Regions from separate parts of the Nanhaiella sioensis genome, predicted to be linked through region 1. Evidence: a T-box and tRNA genes for the amino acid it is inferred to sense, from the RefSeq annotation. Region 1 holds a T-box; the other holds one or more tRNA genes.

Evidence for each region. The T-box of region 1 lies ahead of thrS (threonine--tRNA ligase). A T-box ahead of a tRNA ligase gene usually reads a tRNA of that ligase, here a tRNA-Thr.
Region 2: it encodes a tRNA-Thr, which carries the amino acid that the T-box ahead of thrS (threonine--tRNA ligase) is inferred to sense. The anticodon was not compared.

The regions. Positions count from the first base shown of each region.
Region 1 covers NZ_JBKAEG010000001.1:3,161,279-3,170,474, reverse strand. Annotated here, with positions in the region: gene V1503_RS14690 (M42 family metallopeptidase) at 47-1,135, opposite strand; gene V1503_RS14685 (sigma-w pathway protein ysdB) at 1,279-1,659, shown strand; gene V1503_RS14680 (TVP38/TMEM64 family protein) at 1,877-2,446, opposite strand; gene V1503_RS14675 (DUF1294 domain-containing protein) at 2,584-2,856, opposite strand; gene rplT (50S ribosomal protein L20) at 3,088-3,447, opposite strand; gene rpmI (50S ribosomal protein L35) at 3,604-3,804, opposite strand; gene infC (translation initiation factor IF-3) at 3,826-4,329, opposite strand; ribosomal protein L20 leader region at 4,447-4,575, opposite strand; gene thrS (threonine--tRNA ligase) at 4,709-6,640, opposite strand; T-box leader at 6,735-6,979, opposite strand; gene ytxC (putative sporulation protein YtxC) at 7,068-7,916, opposite strand; gene dnaI (primosomal protein DnaI) at 8,277-9,196, opposite strand, start outside.
Region 2 covers NZ_JBKAEG010000001.1:2,014,133-2,023,328, forward strand. Annotated here, with positions in the region: gene glmM (phosphoglucosamine mutase) at 1-923, opposite strand, end outside; gene V1503_RS09435 (CdaR family protein) at 967-2,232, opposite strand; gene cdaA (diadenylate cyclase CdaA) at 2,225-3,046, opposite strand; gene V1503_RS09445 (anti-sigma factor family protein) at 3,459-4,085, opposite strand; gene sigW (RNA polymerase sigma factor SigW) at 4,103-4,666, opposite strand; gene rocF (arginase) at 4,963-5,865, opposite strand; tRNA gene V1503_RS09460 (tRNA-Lys) at 6,035-6,107, opposite strand; tRNA gene V1503_RS09465 (tRNA-Gln) at 6,125-6,199, opposite strand; tRNA gene V1503_RS09470 (tRNA-Tyr) at 6,217-6,301, opposite strand; tRNA gene V1503_RS09475 (tRNA-Thr) at 6,315-6,390, opposite strand; tRNA gene V1503_RS09480 (tRNA-Val) at 6,402-6,477, opposite strand; tRNA gene V1503_RS09485 (tRNA-Glu) at 6,479-6,553, opposite strand; tRNA gene V1503_RS09490 (tRNA-Thr) at 6,570-6,642, opposite strand; tRNA gene V1503_RS09495 (tRNA-Asn) at 6,644-6,718, opposite strand; rRNA gene rrf (5S ribosomal RNA) at 6,726-6,841, opposite strand; rRNA gene V1503_RS09505 (23S ribosomal RNA) at 6,925-9,196, opposite strand, start outside.

The DNA of each region.
Region 1 (9,196 bases):
GAAAATATGAACAACAACTTACTATAGAAAAGTGTGTGAACAATTGTTAATTAAAAGTAATTTTTTGGACATTACTTTCATCTAACTGTTTAATAACTTCTACAACTAGCTTAATAGTGTTTTCATAATCATCACGATGAAGCAAAGCAGCATTTGTGTGAATATACCGAGTAGGGATTGTTATTGTAAGTGTAGGAACTCCTTTACCAGTTAAATGAATTGCACCCGAATCAGTTGTGCCACCTGTAATTAGATCAAATTGATAAGGAATATTATGCGCTTCAGCAATATTTGTTACGAAATCTCGTAAGCCCTTGTGGGCTATCATTGATGCATCATACAATATTACTTGAGGGCCTTCTCCCATTTTTCCTACAGCTTCACTTTCATTAACACCTGGCGTATCACCAGCAATTCCTACATCAACACTTATTGCGATATCAGGTTGAATCATATGCGCAGACGTTTTCGCACCACGTAAACCTATTTCTTCTTGAGCTGTCCCAACCCCGTAGAAGACGTTAGGATGATTCTCAATGTCCAATCTTTTCATTACTTCGATCGCTACGGCACACCCAACTCTGTTATCCCACGCTTTAGCAAGTAGCATTTTTTCATTTTTCATCACTGTAAATTCTGTATGAGGAACAATTTGATCACCAGGACTAATCCCCCATGCAGCTGCTTCTTCCTTACTTGAAGCACCGACATCAATATACATGTTTTTAATATCGGCTGGCTTCTTCCGCGCTTGTAAAGGAAGAAGATGAGGAGGTTTTGAACCTATTATACCTGTTATCTCACCTAATTTAGTTACGATAGTCACTCGTTGTGCGAGCATAACCTGAGACCACCAACCACCAATTGTTTGAAAACGAATAAAACCATTTTTATCAATTTGTGTTACGATAAAGCCTACTTCATCTAAGTGTGCTGCTAGCATGATTCTTGGCCCTTTTTCCATACCCGTTTTTCTCGCAACTAAGCTTCCTAAACCATCTATCATCACTTCATCGGCAACTGGGGATATGTATTTCTCCATTACTTCACGTACTTCTCGCTCATTTCCAGAAATTCCTTTTGCATCTGTTAAATCTTTTAGCATCATTAACGTTTCATCTAATTGCTTCGTCATATATATCCTCCTATACTACATTAACCACATAAAAATATTCTGTACTATTTAATAAAAAAATTATAACAAATTAAAATATATTTGAAACCTTTTTAAATTTCATTCGTAAAGATAGCAAACTATATTTTGTGAGGGTGTTGAACATGTTTGTATTATTCATTCGTCTTGCTATCATTGTGCTTCTTATTTTTATTATATATAGAATGGTCAAATACATTTTAAATCCTAAAAGAAAACTTGAACTGGCACACGAGCAAAAAAAATATTTCTTATTAGATAATCCAAATAACGTTCATAAAAACTTTCTGTTAACGTACCAAGGGGTTCTTTTTGAAGGTGAGAAGTATTTAGGGACAACCGATAAAGCGTTTGAGGTAGTATCAATGTTTGTGTGGGCAAAAGATGTTTCAACATTACAAGGACTCAATCGTGACGATTTTTTAATTATTGAACAGCACTTAAAAACACACTATCCAAATGCAAAAATCGATTGGAAAAGTCCTATTAAAGAATTTTTAAATTAAACTTTGATGTTGCTATTGTTTCTAGATTAAACAGTTAGATCAGGAGAGCTAGTTGTGCAAACACATCCATACAAAAACAATAACGGAACTCTTGATCCATGCAGTAGAAATCGTACCATTTGAAATTTTTTGTACACTGAAGTGAAACTTGCTGGAGAGCTAAGCGGCATAGTCACTCAAAAATAAAGGTAACTGAACGCAGAAGTTACCTTTATTTTTATTTTTCTGAAAAAAAATCTCCCCACTTAATGATCACTTGCTTTTCCCTTAAAAGGTAAAATAATAAAGTCAATGATAGCAAAATTGTAATAATTAGCGTTGGAGAAAACTGTTTCATAAACTGGCCAAATACTGTGTAAAATAAGGCTACTGGAATATTTGCCATTACAGAGAACTTTAAATAGTCTTTGAAGTTTTTGGATATTTCTACTATACACAACGATAACAAATGATAGTGGATAAAAGGAATTAAGCGCAAAATTGATATTTGAGCAATTGTAAAATTCACATGATCTCCTAACCATTTCTTTTTTAAAGATAGCATTTTTTGAAATACTTTAGGAATATATTGAAATAAAATAAAAAACATAATACCCGCCATTGATAAACCAATGATTGAATATACCGTTCCTAAAACAGCTCCAAACAACACTCCACCTGCTATACATACAATCGGTACTGGAATAAAAATAAATTGTCGAACCAAATGAAAAAAAATAAAAATGATCGGTGCCATGTAACCACTAGAATCAGTAATAACAAATAACATTGTCATAGCTTCATTCACAAGCTCACCCCATCGATCTATGCTGCACAACTATTAAGTGCAAGAGAGGATATTTATCTTTGGTTTTGATTCTAAAGGCATTTATAATGTGAACGACAATAGCAGTGCTATTTCATGATATACTTCGCAAGTAGCAATTATGACAAAACAACCAATATTGATGCAAAAATTAATAAGTGGGCGGTTGCTACTATAGGGAGTCCAATAGTAAACATTTTATGTTTTGTTTTATGTCTATGTCGGTACATTCCTATCCATAAACCGAACGCTCCTCCAACTAGCGCGGTATACCAAAGTGACTTCTCTGAAATTCTCCACTTTTGCTGTTTTGCTTTCCTTTTATCAATATACATGACAACATATCCAACTAAATTTAATATTACATATAAAAGTAAAAATACCTCTTTCATTCATTCTCCCTCCCTCCTACAAACTACCAAGTGCCTCCAAATCAACCTAAGAACACCCACATCCTGTATGTCAATGTCATCCAGACTCCACCTACCAACACTTTTCACTTTAATATGGTTTTTCCTAACCACTAGATTTACCGACATACAGCATTTAAAACTTTGAAAAATATAAACTTTCTTATCTCATAAAAAGGCCATTCTCAACGTTGAGAATGACCTTTTTTATCATTATTTATTTAAGCTGTTTTTTGCAACTGTAGCTAACTCAGCAAATGCTTTTTCATCATGAATAGCAAGATCAGCTAGCATTTTACGGTTTACTTCAATACCAGCAATTTTCAAACCGTTCATCATGCGGCTATATGAAAGACCATTCATACGTGCTGCTGCGTTAATACGAGTGATCCATAGCTTACGGAAGTCACGTTTTTTCTGACGACGATCACGGTATGCATACATTAATGATTTCATTACTTGTTGATTAGCAACTTTATATAATGTATGTTTAGAACCGTAATATCCCTTAGCTAATTTTATTACTTTTTTACGACGTTGACGCGTCACTGTACCGCCTTTTACTCTTGGCATAGTAGTTTCCTCCTAAAATCGATAAGATGATCAAAATATCAGGAGAATTAAGCTTTAGATAAGTGTGTTAGCTTACTTTCACTCTTCGTGAATGCTATACACTAATCATCGGCTTGTTCTTCTCCACTAATTTGAACTCCCTGTATATAAAACGAATTATTTTAAGTTATCAAGCAAGTGACGAATACGTTTGTAATCGCCTGAGCTTACTAATGTACCTTTACGTAGTTTACGTTTTTGCTTTGTAGATTTGTTAGCAAATAAATGGCTAGTATAAGCGTGTGAACGCTTCAGTTTCCCTGATCCAGTTTTCTTAAAACGCTTTGCAGCGCCACGATGAGTTTTCATTTTAGGCATAAGGTGTTCCTCCTCATTTCATTACTTTTCATTATTTGGTGCTAATATTAAAAACATGCTACGCCCTTCCATTTTGGGCTTTGATTCAACTACACTTATATCATTACAAGCTTCTGAAAAGCGATCTAATACACGTTGACCAATTTCTTTATGCGTAATTGCTCGCCCTTTAAAACGAATTGACGCCTTAACTTTGTCTCCTTTTTCAAGGAACTTACGAGCGTTACGAAGTTTTGTGTTAAAGTCATGCTCTTCAATAGTTGGACTTAAGCGAACTTCTTTCAGACTAATAACTTTTTGATTCTTGCGTGCTTCTTTATCTTTTTTCTGTTGTTCAAAACGGAATTTTCCATAGTCCATAATACGACAAACTGGCGGTTTCGCGTTTGGAGCAACTAAAACTAAATCAAGATTCGCTCTGGCTGCAATTTCTAATGCTTCATGCTTAGATTTAATTCCAAGCTGATCACCATCTTTACCAATTAAACGAACTTCGCGAGCACGTATGCTCTCATTGACGAACATATCCTTGCTAATAAGTAGCCACCTCCAAGGTTTTTTAAACACATTATTTGAACTATTGTGTACTCTACAACAATTGATAAGTATTGTTCCACTGTAATCATGGATAATTATGACCAATCATGCAAAAAAGTGTGAGTACACAAGGCACCCACACTTTACGATTTATTAGTAAAGACACATATCGTATACCTGGCAACTGCAAACATGCGTCAAACAGGTGAGAAGCGGGTGCTTCTTCTTTTTAACAAACAAGTATTCTTTTATCACCTTAGCTATTTTATCATTAACAATTTATTGTGTCAAGAAAAAGAATATTAACAAGCAACGTTTATTATTCTATCAAATTCCATTTTAATATGCAACATGAAAATATTAGTACTTAACGATTAACTTCTTTTGTTAATCCTTCTAAGAATTCAACAAATGGAACTGTCTCAGATTTCTGCTCTCCATATTTTCGCACATTCACTGCTTTTTCACTAATTTCATTATCACCAACAACAAGCATATAAGGAACTTTTTGCATTTGATGCTCACGAATTTTATATCCAATTTTTTCATCACGTTCATCTAATTCAACTCGAAACCCTTGAGCTTGAAGCTGTTCCTGTACCTCTTTAGCATACGCTAGGTGAACATCAGGAGAGACTGGAATGACCTCAACTTGTACAGGAGCTAACCATGTAGGGAAGGCTCCCTTGTACTCCTCAATTAAAAAGGCTACGAACCTTTCCATTGTAGATACAACCCCACGGTGAATAACAACTGGGCGATGCTGTTTCCCATCCTCACCAACGTATGTGAGATCAAAACGTTCAGGTAATAAAAAGTCAAGTTGTACAGTTGATAAAGTTTCATCTTTACCTAATGCAGTTCTAACTTGAACATCAAGCTTTGGTCCATAAAAAGCCGCTTCTCCATCTGCTTCATAATATTCTAATTGGAGATCATCCATCGCTTCTTTTAGCATACTTTGTGCTTTTTCCCACATCACATCATCGTCAAAATATTTTTCTTTATCTTCAGGATCCCGATAAGACAAACGGAAGGAATAGTCATTAATACCGAAGTCTTTATATACTTCTTGAATAAGTCGGACAACACGAATAAATTCATCTTTGATTTGATCAGGCCTAGTAAAAATATGAGCGTCATTTAATGTCATACCCCGTACACGTTGTAAGCCGGATAAAGCACCTGACATTTCGTAACGATGCATCGTACCAAGCTCAGCAATTCGAATTGGTAGTTTTCGATAGCTATGGATTTCATTTTTATAAATCATCATATGATGTGGGCAATTCATCGGTCTTAATACTAATTCTTCATTATCCATTTCCATCTTTGGAAACATGTCTTCTTGATAATGATCCCAGTGTCCAGAAGTCTTGTATAAATCTACACTTCCTAATACTGGAGTATATACGTGTTGATATCCTAGCTTTTCTTCTTTATCAACGATATAACGCTCAATGACTCTTCGAATAGTAGCACCTTTTGGTAGCCATAACGGTAAGCCTTGCCCAACTGTTATTGAATTAGAAAATAAGTTTAGTTCTTTTCCTATTTTTCGATGGTCGCGTTCTTTTGCCTCTTCTAGAAAGCGTAAATGTTCCTTCAACTCTTCTTTTTTAAAGAAAGCTGTTCCATAAATACGTTGAAGCATCTTATTTTTACTATCACCACGCCAGTATGCTCCAGCGATGCTTAGTAGCTTAAATTCTTTAATTTTGCTCGTAAAGGGTACATGAACTCCTCTGCAAAGGTCAAAAAATTCGCCTTGCTCATAAATTGATACAGTCTCACCTGCTGGAATATCATTTATTAACTCAAGCTTTAGATTATCATCTATTTCTTCAAAACGCTTTATTGCTTCTTCACGACTCACTTCGTGACGTACAATTTCAATATTTTCATTAACAATTTTCTTCATTTCTTTTTCAATTTTTTGTAAGTCGTCTGGACGAATAGATTCTTCCATATCAATATCGTAATAAAATCCATTTTCAATTACTGGACCTACACCAAGCTTCACATTTTTATAAACACGTTTGATTGCCTGTGCCAATAAGTGAGCTGTACTATGACGTAAAATTTCTAACGCCTCATCCTCACTTTGTGTAATGATTGAAATAGTACCATCTTGTAAAATTGGTGATCGAAGATCAATAAGCTCACCATTTAATTTTCCTGCAATTGCCTTTTTCTTTAACCCCGGACTTATGGATGCCGCAATATCTTCTGTCGTGATTCCTTTCTCATACTCCTTAATAGCTCCATCTGGAAATGTCATGTTAATCATTTCTGACATCCTACTCACTCCTTTTTTCATCATTTAATGTAACTACCTCAAAAATAACAATCCGTTGTGGAAAACATCGAAAAACAAAAAAACTCATCCCTAAAAAAGGGACGAGTTTGGTCTCGTGGTTCCACCCTTGTTTCTTACTTATCTGCATGCAAAGATAGATATAGTAAGCTCAAGACATAGATAACGGATATCCCGCCAGTAATTAATAAATTGAAACAATCGTTCACTACTGAAGTTTAGAGGTGGTAAGTATATTTTTCGTGTTAGGAAGATTTCAGCCGAGTCTTCCCTCTCTATAAACCGTAAAAATGATACCCATGTCCTCATCATAACCTTTAAAGAAGTTGTTCAAAAATTATTTATGTAGGTAATTATATTTTTATTAGTGTCGAAAATCAAGCCTATTATACAATTATTTTTCAGTCCATTATCTATTGTAGTGACTTAATTGCTGGAAATCTTGCTTTGGATAGATCTTTACACGTTCTTGAAAGATGTTGTGGATGGTTTGTATTAAACTATGATCAATTTCATCACTATAAATCATTACAGATTGTGGTGCTAGCGATACAAGAGGTGCAATGACAGATGAATCTATGTAAATAGATTGTGAAATCATCATTTTCCGATCTATTTGTTTCGTCAAATCTTCCCTTTGCAATTGTACATATCGATCATTAAAAAAATGGAATAAATGTCCATTGTCATGTAACAGATGGATCTTAGAATAAACCGCTTGTCGTACATGTAGTAAGTCACGTAATGTTTGAATAAAATTTTGATATTCCTGCTCAAGCTTATACTCATCTATAGCTAGTTCAGTGTATTCCAATAATTGTTCAAAATATTTCTTTAAGCGAAAACGGATAAATGAATCGAATGAAAACGATATAGATTCGTGCAAAAAATCTTCTAATGATTGTTTAATAAGTGTTATTCTAGATCGGGCACATTTCATAGCCGGGAGATCATTCCTCTCCCCATTAAATATTGTATGTGCTATCTCGATTATTTGTCTTTGCTCGTCCGTATTCTTAAAATAAAATGAATTTACAATAAATGATTGTAACCACTCATCCTCCTTTTTATCAATTATGTAGTTTAGAAGCACAGGGATAACAAGCATATCTATAATCTTTTTCATATCTTTGTCAGGGCCGATTTTAACTAAATGGGCAAAATCATATGTAATTAGAACTGAATGGTCAGCTCCACTTTTTAACCTCTCACACACTTCACTTGCATCTAATTTATTTTGAAAATAAATTTCAATCAAGTTTGTCCCCCCTTTTGCCAACACCTGTTTATATATATATGGGGGATATGATTATTTTAGAAGTTTCATTTTCGCTGTTTATAAGAAAGGCCGTTTACCCATTATTACTTGTCCTTTTTATCTACAAACCCTTTAGTCACATATAACACCGTTTTGCTGCTGTAAGCTTGTAAAGACCATTAGAGACGAAATTCACTTTTAAAGATTCCCTATAACAGTGCAATAGTAAAACGTATATATACATCTCGACAACTGGTGGTTTTTCATACTAAGAAGGTGGAGAGGAAGCTTTGTGGTAAAACGCAAAACTATACAACCAACTAAAAACGGCGTATCCATAGTAAGGATAGCCGTATCAGTTCAATTCTTGTCGTATCTTCTATTTTTCCCAGTAATTTCAACAGGAATCGTTAAATATTTTATTCGCTCCATAATCCTCGCTGCTTTCAGCTTTTCTTCTTCGCCCCGTTGAGAATAAGATAGATGATGCTGAAGTTGATCATAACTAAAATTGGATGTAAAGAATGTTGGTAAGTTCTCAAGCATTCGATACTGTAAAATGGGCCCTAAAATCTCATCACGTGTCCAGCTTGTCATTGATTCAGCTCCAATATCATCAAGCATAAGTACCGACACCTTTTTTACCACTTCAATTTTATGATTTAACGATTGATCCTGAAATGAACCTTTCAGTTCACGTAAAAATTCTGGGAGATATATTAGCATTGTAGCGACGTTTTTGCTTGCTAATTCATTTGCAATGGCCCCTAAAAGATATGTCTTACCTACTCCAAACGGGCCATGAAAGAATAAACCTCTCCCTCCGTTCTTGTCTTTATCATACTTTTCTATAAAGTCTTGTATTAAATGAACAGCTTTTAGTCTACTTTTATCATCTAAAGCAACTTGATCAATAGTAGCTAGAAGTATTTCACTTGGAATATTAATGGACTGTATAAGATCTTGTTGCTTTTTTTGCTCATCGTATTTTAGTTTTTTATTACATTTATCATATTGTATATCAATTGAATTTCCACTAATAATTAAAGTTGGCTCGTACCCTTTGATCATATTTGAACACCGATCGAAAGATATACATTTCTGACAATTTTTCGACTGGCTAATATATTCATATAATTTATTTAAGCTACGGTCAATCATATCTCCTGTGACTCTATCATGATGTTGATTTAAAAATTGTTGGATATCAGGATTTTGGAGTATTTCAGTTTTCATCTGATTTAGACGTAGTTGAAACTTATCATTTTGGAACAATTTAG
Region 2 (9,196 bases), 1.1 Mb from region 1:
TCACCTACCGATGTTTGTATACTTTGTACTTCAATTTCTTCTAATCCTTTATAGAAACCAATATTACTCATTACAGTAGAAACGACTGTTTGATGCTTTAGGCGTCCCTGCTCTTTCAAATATTTACTACAAATAAACATAATTTGATCGCCATCAACAATATCACCGTTCTCATCAATAGCAATTAAACGATCTCCATCACCATCAAATGCAAGACCAAGGTCAGCCCCTTTTTCTTTAACGAGATCTGACAAACTTCCTGGATGTGTTGAGCCCACGTTATCATTAATATTCACACCATTTGGTGAAGTTCCCATCGTTGATATATCTGCTTCTAAATCAGCAAAAAGATGCGGCGCTAATGATGAAGTAGCACCATGCGCACAATCAAGTGCGACGTGTATGCCAGAAAAGTCTTCATCAACAGATTGTTTTAAAAACTGTAAATATTTTTGTCCACCTTCAAAGTAGTCATTCACTTGCCCTAAGTCGCCTCCGATTGGACGTGGCAACTCATCTTCAGGTCGATCCAGCAATTCTTCTATCTCTGCTTCTTGTTCATCTGACAATTTAAATCCATCAGGACCAAAGAATTTAATCCCATTATCTTGAACAGGGTTATGAGAGGCAGAAATCATTACACCTGCTTGAGAACCTAGCGCTTTCGTTAAGTAAGCAATACCTGGTGTAGAGATAACTCCTAATCTCATCACTTCAGCTCCAATTGATAGTAGACCTGCGACAAGAGCCCCTTCAAGCATATGACCAGAAATACGGGTGTCTCTCCCGATAAGAACTTTAGGACGTTCTTCATCCTTTGTTAGGACATACCCTCCAAAACGACCAATTTTGAATGCTAATTCAGGCGTCAACTCACTATTAGCAACCCCGCGCACTCCATCTGTACCAAAATATTTACTCATTTCCTTTATTCGCTCCTTTTTAGGACAATTACCGTTTATATGTTTACTCAATACCAGATATATTAACTTTCACATTTTCTATAGGTATTTCCAAAGAAATATCAACTGGTTCAATGCCTTCTTCATTTAAAATAGACACCTCAACAGGTACTTCATAATCTCCTACAGGTAAATTTGCTACATCAATCGTTACTTTAATATTACTGTTGCTTATATTTTCAATAGAGCTCTTTCTACCTGTTACCGTTATATCTAGTGCTCCGTTTTCTAGGTCAGAAAAGCTTAGTGCTAAGCCTTCTCCTAACCCTTCAGAAACGATCGGTATATCGGTAAAAGTTTCTGTAACCTCTTCTTCTACATCAATCGCAACCTTCACTTCTACAGGGTCTATTTTCGTAGCTCCTTCAGGTACCTTAATAGGGATGATGATTTCTTCATCTTTAGTTATACTATTAAGATCGATAGGAATGTCGATGACATCATCTTTCGTAATACTATCAATGACGTTTTTCGGTCCATAGACTGTTACTTTATCCGGAACCATTTCAATGTTCTTGATGTATATACCTTGTAATGTTCCTTCTTCTATAAAATTAAGGGGTACTACTTTATTTGGACTTATAATAGAGACCCCAACACTAATGTTTGCTGGTTCAACCTCTACATTTAATGGTTGCCCGTCTTTATCATGTACTGTCACTGATGATTCAAGCGTTACATCATCAATAACATCCTGTAAATCAATATAAGCTCTTACGATTGCAGTTCTTTCAACCTCTTCTTTTGCTCCTGTTATGGAGACTATAGTAGGTTCAGGTACCAAGTTCTCTACAGTATACCCTTCTGTTACTAAAGATTCGTTATAATCCACCTTGATAGCGAATTCTTGCGTTACTTTTTCATGCAATGCTACCTCATATCGGGATGTGGGTTCAAATGTAACGTTTACCTTATCATCCACATTCTCATATTCAAGCGTTACTAAGTAATTACCCTCTGATTTGTTTTCTAGGTTAGCGTAAACTTTTATATTTCTTAGTGCTATTATCGTTTTAACTTTGCTTGTTGGCCCTTCTAATCTCACATCAGCTGATTGAGGAGCACCTGTTACAACAAATCGCTCTTGATCATATAAAACCTCAACAGGTATATCTTCTAATATTTCAGTTGAATCATCAAAAAGAGGGAGTGTGAGGCTTCCATCACTCTGCTCTTTCTGTTCCTGAATATAGACAGACATATATAACATCAACGCCAATAACAAGGCGATAATCCTCATAAACCACCGATTGTTCATGAACTTATCCATTTTTTTGCCACCTCCATTGCCAACGAGTAGAAGTAGCTTGGTTTTGAGTTGGTTTTAGTTCATTTGTAAGAAGTTCTCGAAAAGAATCTTGTGTTAAATCTCTATGTAATTCACCATTCTTAGTTAGAGAAACACTACCAGTTTCTTCTGAAACAACGATCGTAAGGCTATCCGTTACTTCACTCACACCTAGCGCTGCTCGATGCCTCGTTCCAAGCTCTTTAGATATAAATGGACTTTCTGACAATGGTAAATAACACGCAGCTGCAGACACTTGATTATTTTGTAACACGACCGCGCCATCATGAAGTGGTGTATTTGGGATAAAAATATTGATAAGCAATTCGGAAGAAACCTTAGCATGAAGTGGTATTCCTGTTTCAATATAATCGCTCATCCCTGTTTCACGCTCAATCGTAATCAAAGCGCCAATACGACGTTTTGCCATATAATCTGTAGCTTTTACAATGGCTTCAATCGAGTTTGCTTGTTCTTCTTCCTCATTAATCGTAATTCTTGAAAAGAATCTACCTCGTCCTAATTGTTCTAGTGCACGACGTAGCTCAGGCTGAAAAATAATAATGATAGCTAAAAATCCCCATGTTATCACTTGATTCATTAACCATCCTAACGTTTTTAAGCCTAAATACTGACTTAATATGTGAATGGTTATAATAACAGTGATTCCTTTGAGAAGCTGTACAGCTCTCGTTCCTCGTACGACCATTATTAGCTTATAGATAACATACCAAACAACGAGAATATCGACGATAATACCTAGATAATTAAAGATTGAGAGACCCTCTGAAGACATTCTCACACTTCCTCCATTATTCAAGTACTTGACTTACTCTTCTATATAAATATGACTATTATAGCATATATCATACTAAACCTAATTAAACCTAAAATAATGTATTATATATTATTATTAGTATTAAGTTTTTTCGCAAACGTTGTAGCCAACGTGAAATTTACAAAAAAGCTATATGGGGCCTTCATTTCATAAAAAAATAGACGCTCTTTTCGTAAACCTTGTTCCTTTTTCTACTTTAATTTGAGTAACTGGTGAATATTATATGGTTTACATGGTTTTAGAGGAGAAAAGATGCTCCTCGCTTAGAGGTATTCGCGTTTAACTCTTATTGCACAAACCAACAATTACTGCGAAAACAACCTTAGAAAAAAAGGGCATCTTTATTAAGATGACCCTCATTATTCTGTATCTACTTTGACTGATCTTGGTCAAATAGATTTACTGTATCCTTTGCAATATCCTTTAGATGATACCATAACCATTCAAATAATTCATTAATTTCCTTAATTTCGCCCGTAACATTACCAGCAGAAGCAAGATACTGATCTCCATTAATCACTGTTGCATCACCGTTAATTTCCCCTTCTATTTTGAGCGTACCATTTTTTACAATGACTGGCCCTTCAACTATTTCACCTTCTGGAACGGTCACAGTAGTGTTTTGGATAATTAGATTCGGTTGCTTAGATACAGAAAACTGGTCATCCTCTGTCCAGTTTGAAAAAATACTACCTGCCATTAAGACGATAAAAAGCGATGCCGCTGTTAGAAAAGGATGATTTCTCAACCAACGCCTTGCGCCAGCTGATCGTTTTTCTTTAGGCAAACTTTGCATGACGTTATTTGTGAAATTGCTAGGTGCCTCTACATGTGAAATACTTTGGACGAGCGCAATTGATTTTTTAAGTTCATGGAAGTGCGCCTCACAGTCTTCACAACTTTTCACATGATCAATTAACAAGTTTTTATCTTCTAGTGAAATATCTTCATCTAAATATTCATGCATTAAATAAACAATGTTCTCAGGACATTTCATTTTTAATCACCCCTTCATTATACATTTCGAAGTTGGTTTCTTAATGCTTCTCTACCACGATGAATCCGTGTCTTTACCGTACCTATAGGTAAATCCAATATTTTACTAATTTCTTTCAAAGGTAATTCATCAATATATTTCAATACGATGACTGTACGATATTTTTCTGGAAGCTTCAATATTTCGCCTTGGATCGTTTCATGTAATTCTAGTCTCTCAAGCTCTTCTTCAGGCAAAGCTTCATCGGCAGCTACATTAGAATACATAGTCAGCCCGTCTGTTCCAGAAACTTCTGCATCTAAATAATAGTCTGGTTTCTTTTTCCTAATTCTATCAATTGAAAGATTTGTAGCAATTCGGTATAACCAAGTCGAGAATTTGAGATCTTGATTAAAGCTTTGAATATTTGTATATGCACGAATAAAAGCTTCTTGGGCAATATCCTCAGCCTCATGACGATTTCCGAGCATTCTATAGCATAATTGAAATACTTTATCTTTATAAATCTCTACAATTTCTGCAAATGCGTTTTGATCTCCTTTAATAACTTGTTTTATTCTTTTTTTTACAATTGTTTCCATATTATTCATACCCCCGCTCCATGCGGCTAGCTTATTTACGTCTCTAACTTATAAAAGGTTTCAAAATATGCATATAAATATTTTAACAAAATTAAGGAGGGGTGTGTTTAAAATAGTATAATTTCCATGAGGATTACAAAATTCGATGATATAGGAAGGGAAAGTTCGTAATAAAGAGAGAGTTTATAGTAAGCAATCATTTCTAATATATTATATTATCTATAGTCAACGTGTTTCTTAATAAAATTAGGTGGAGATTTCACTCCACCTAAAAACACAGTCCATACATCTATTCATTAAAGTAGTTTTTCTCCAAATAGCGAGCCAATTAATGCTACTGCAACAGTAGCTGTAGTATTTCTTTCATCAAGTATAGGGTTTACTTCAACAAATTCAGCAGATGTAATAATATTTGCTTCTGCTAACATTTCCATTGCTAAATGGCTCTCACGATAGCTTATCCCACCAATTACTGGTGTGCCTACACCTGGAGCATCATGTGGATCCAAGCCATCTAAATCTAATGACAAGTGTACACCATCAGTACGATCTTTAAGGTAATTAATAGCCTGCTCCATAACATTAGCCATACCTAAACGATCAATCTCATGCATTGTATAAACAGTTATACCTTTTTCTTTAATAAGTTCTTTTTCTCCGTCATCAAGTGATCTTGCACCAATAATAACGATATTTTCAGGTTTAACCTTTGGAGTATATCCTGCTATCTCTGTTAAGGTCTTATGACCAATACCCATACTTGTTGCTAACGGCATTCCATGGATATTTCCTGTCGGAGAGGTTTCCTCTGTGTTTAGATCTCCATGAGCATCGTACCATATCACACCTAAATTATTATAACTCTTCGCAACTCCAGCTAATGTTCCAATGGCAATACTGTGATCTCCACCAAGAACTAATGGAAAACGTTTTTCTTTAATTACCCCCTGGACTTTATCTGCTAAACGTTCACTCGCTTCAGCAACCGCTTTCAAGTTTCGGAGTTTATGATTTTCAACGATAGCATTTGCTCTCTCAGGTTTACCAATTTCAATATCCCCTAAATCTTCTATTTCATAAGATAAATTCTCAAGTCTTTCTGTAACACCTGCGTAACGAATTGCGCTAGGTCCCATATCTACCCCTCTACGCATTTGTCCTAAATCCATAGGTACCCCAATTATTGATACTTGTTTCATCACAACATTTTCCCCCTTCTAGACTATACTTATATTTTATCTGTAATAGCATCAATGATTCAACTTAACAACATTTTGTATATATATACAAAAAAACATCTAAATCACATGATTTAGATGTTTCTGGTAGTATGTATTTTTACCTATCAAAAAGATATCGTCTTAAGAGTGAGCCATGGAGGACTCGAACCTCCGACCCTCTGATTAAAAGTCAGATGCTCTACCAACTGAGCTAATGGCTCAAAACAAAAAACTAAAGTGGCTGGGCTAGCTGGATTCGAACCAGCGCATGACGGAGTCAAAGTCCGTTGCCTTACCGCTTGGCTATAGCCCATTATTATTCAAAAAACATGGTGGAGGGGGACGGATTCGAACCGCCGAACCCTCAGGGAGCGGATTTACAGTCCGCCGCGTTTAGCCACTTCGCTACCCCTCCATATGTTTATAGATGGTGCCGGCGAGAGGACTTGAACCCCCAACCTACTGATTACAAGTCAGTTGCTCTACCAGTTGAGCTACACCGGCTTAATATTTAATGGTGGAGGATGACGGGATCGAACCGCCGACCCCTTGCTTGTAAGGCAAGTGCTCTCCCAGCTGAGCTAATCCTCCGTGGTGACCCGTACGGGATTCGAACCCGTGTTACCGCCGTGAAAGGGCGGTGTCTTAACCACTTGACCAACGGGCCAATACTTTTCATTGTAAGCTCCCAACCGGGCTTGAACCGGTGACCTCTTCCTTACCATGGAAGTGCTCTACCTGCTGAGCTATGGAAGCATGGCTCCACAGGCAGGATTCGAACCTGCGACCGATCGGTTAACAGCCGATAGCTCTACCACTGAGCTACTGTGGAACAATGAGCCTGGCAACGTCCTACTCTCACAGGGGGAAACCCCCAACTACCATCGGCGCTGAAGAGCTTAACTTCCGTGTTCGGTATGGGAACGGGTGTGACCTCTTCGCTATCGCCACCAGACATTATATGTAGGAATAAGTTGATATTCCTTCAAAACTAGATAATAGACATTCATTGAACAAAGCTTGCTCTGCATTTCTAACTTGGTTAAGTCCTCGATCTATTAGTATCTGTCAGCTCCACGTGTCACCACGCTTCCACCTCAGACCTATCAACCTCGTCATCTTCGAGGGATCTTACTAGCTTACGCTATGGGAAATCTCATCTTGAGGGGGGCTTCATGCTTAGATGCTTTCAGCACTTATCCCTTCCACACATAGCTACCCAGCTATGCCCTTGGCAGGACAACTGGTACACCAGCGGTGTGTCCATCCCGGTCCTCTCGTACTAAGGACAGCTCCTCTCAAATTTCCTACGCCCACGACGGATAGGGACCGAACTGTCTCACGACGTTCTGAACCCAGCTCGCGTACCGCTTTAATGGGCGAACAGCCCAACCCTTGGGACCGACTACAGCCCCAGGATGCGATGAGCCGACATCGAGGTGCCAAACCTCCCCGTCGATGTGGACTCTTGGGGGAGATAAGCCTGTTATCCCCGGGGTAGCTTTTATCCGTTGAGCGATGGCCCTTCCATGCGGAACCACCGGATCACTAAGCCCGACTTTCGTCCCTGCTCGACTTGTAGGTCTCGCAGTCAAGCTCCCTTATGCCTTTGCACTCTTCGAATGATTTCCAACCATTCTGAGGGAACCTTTGGGCGCCTCCGTTACTTTTTAGGAGGCGACCGCCCCAGTCAAACTGCCCACCTGACACTGTCTCCCGAAGCGATTAGCTCCGTAGGTTAGAATTTCAATACAGCCAGGGTAGTATCCCACCGACGCCTCCACCGAAGCTAGCGCTCCGGTTTCTACGGCTCCTACCTATCCTGTACAAGCTGTACCAAAATTCAATATCAGGCTACAGTAAAGCTCCACGGGGTCTTTCCGTCCTGTCGCGGGTAACCTGCATCTTCACAGGTACTATAATTTCACCGAGTCTCTCGTTGAGACAGTGCCCAGATCGTTACACCTTTCGTGCGGGTCGGAACTTACCCGACAAGGAATTTCGCTACCTTAGGACCGTTATAGTTACGGCCGCCGTTTACTGGGGCTTCGATTCAGAGCTTCTCCTTACGGATAACCCCTCCTCTTAACCTTCCAGCACCGGGCAGGTGTCAGCCCCTATACTTCGCCTTGCGGCTTCGCAGAGACCTGTGTTTTTGCTAAACAGTCGCCTGGGCCTTTTCACTGCGGCTTCTCAGGGCTATTCACCCTAAAAAGCACCCCTTCTCCCGAAGTTACGGGGTCATTTTGCCGAGTTCCTTAACGAGAGTTCTCTCGCTCACCTTAGGATTCTCTCCTCGCCTACCTGTGTCGGTTTGCGGTACGGGCACCTCTCACCTCGCTAGAGGCTTTTCTTGGCAGTGTGGAATCAGGAACTTCGGTACTATATTTCCCTCGCCATCACAGCTCAGCCTTTATGACAAGCGGATTTACCTACTTGTCAGCCTAACTGCTTGGACGCACATATCCAACAGTGCGCTTACCCTATCCTTCTGCGTCCCCCCATTGCTCAAATGGTGAGGAGGTGGTACAGGAATCTCAACCTGTTGTCCATCGCCTACGCCTTTCGGCCTCGGCTTAGGTCCCGACTTACCCTGAGCGGACGAGCCTTCCTCAGGAAACCTTAGGCATTCGGTGGAGGGGATTCTCACCCCTCTTTCGCTACTCATACCGGCATTCTCACTTCTAAGCGCTCCACCAGTCCTCTCGGTCTAGCTTCGCTGCACTTAGAACGCTCTCCTACCACTGTCCGTAAGGACAGTCCACAGCTTCGGTGATACGTTTAGCCCCGGTACATTTTCGGCGCAGAGTCACTCGACCAGTGAGCTATTACGCACTCTTTAAATGGTGGCTGCTTCTAAGCCAACATCCTGGTTGTCTATGCAACTCCACATCCTTTTCCACTTAACGTATACTTTGGGACCTTAGCTGGTGGTCTGGGCTGTTTCCCTTTCGACTACGGATCTTATCACTCGCAGTCTGACTCCCAAGTATAAGTCTTTGGCATTCGGAGTTTGACTGAATTCGGTAACCCGTTGGGGGCCCCTAGTCCAATCAGTGCTCTACCTCCAAGACTCTTCACTTGAGGCTAGCCCTAAAGCTATTTCGGAGAGAACCAGCTATCTCCAAGTTCGATTGGCATTTCACCCCTACCCACACCTCATCCCCGCACTTTTCAACGTGCGTGGGTTCGGGCCTCCATTCAGTGTTACCTGAACTTCACCCTGGACATGGGTAGATCACTTGGTTTCGGGTCTACGACCACGTACTATTTCGCCCTATTCAGACTCGCTTTCGCTGCGGCTCCGTCT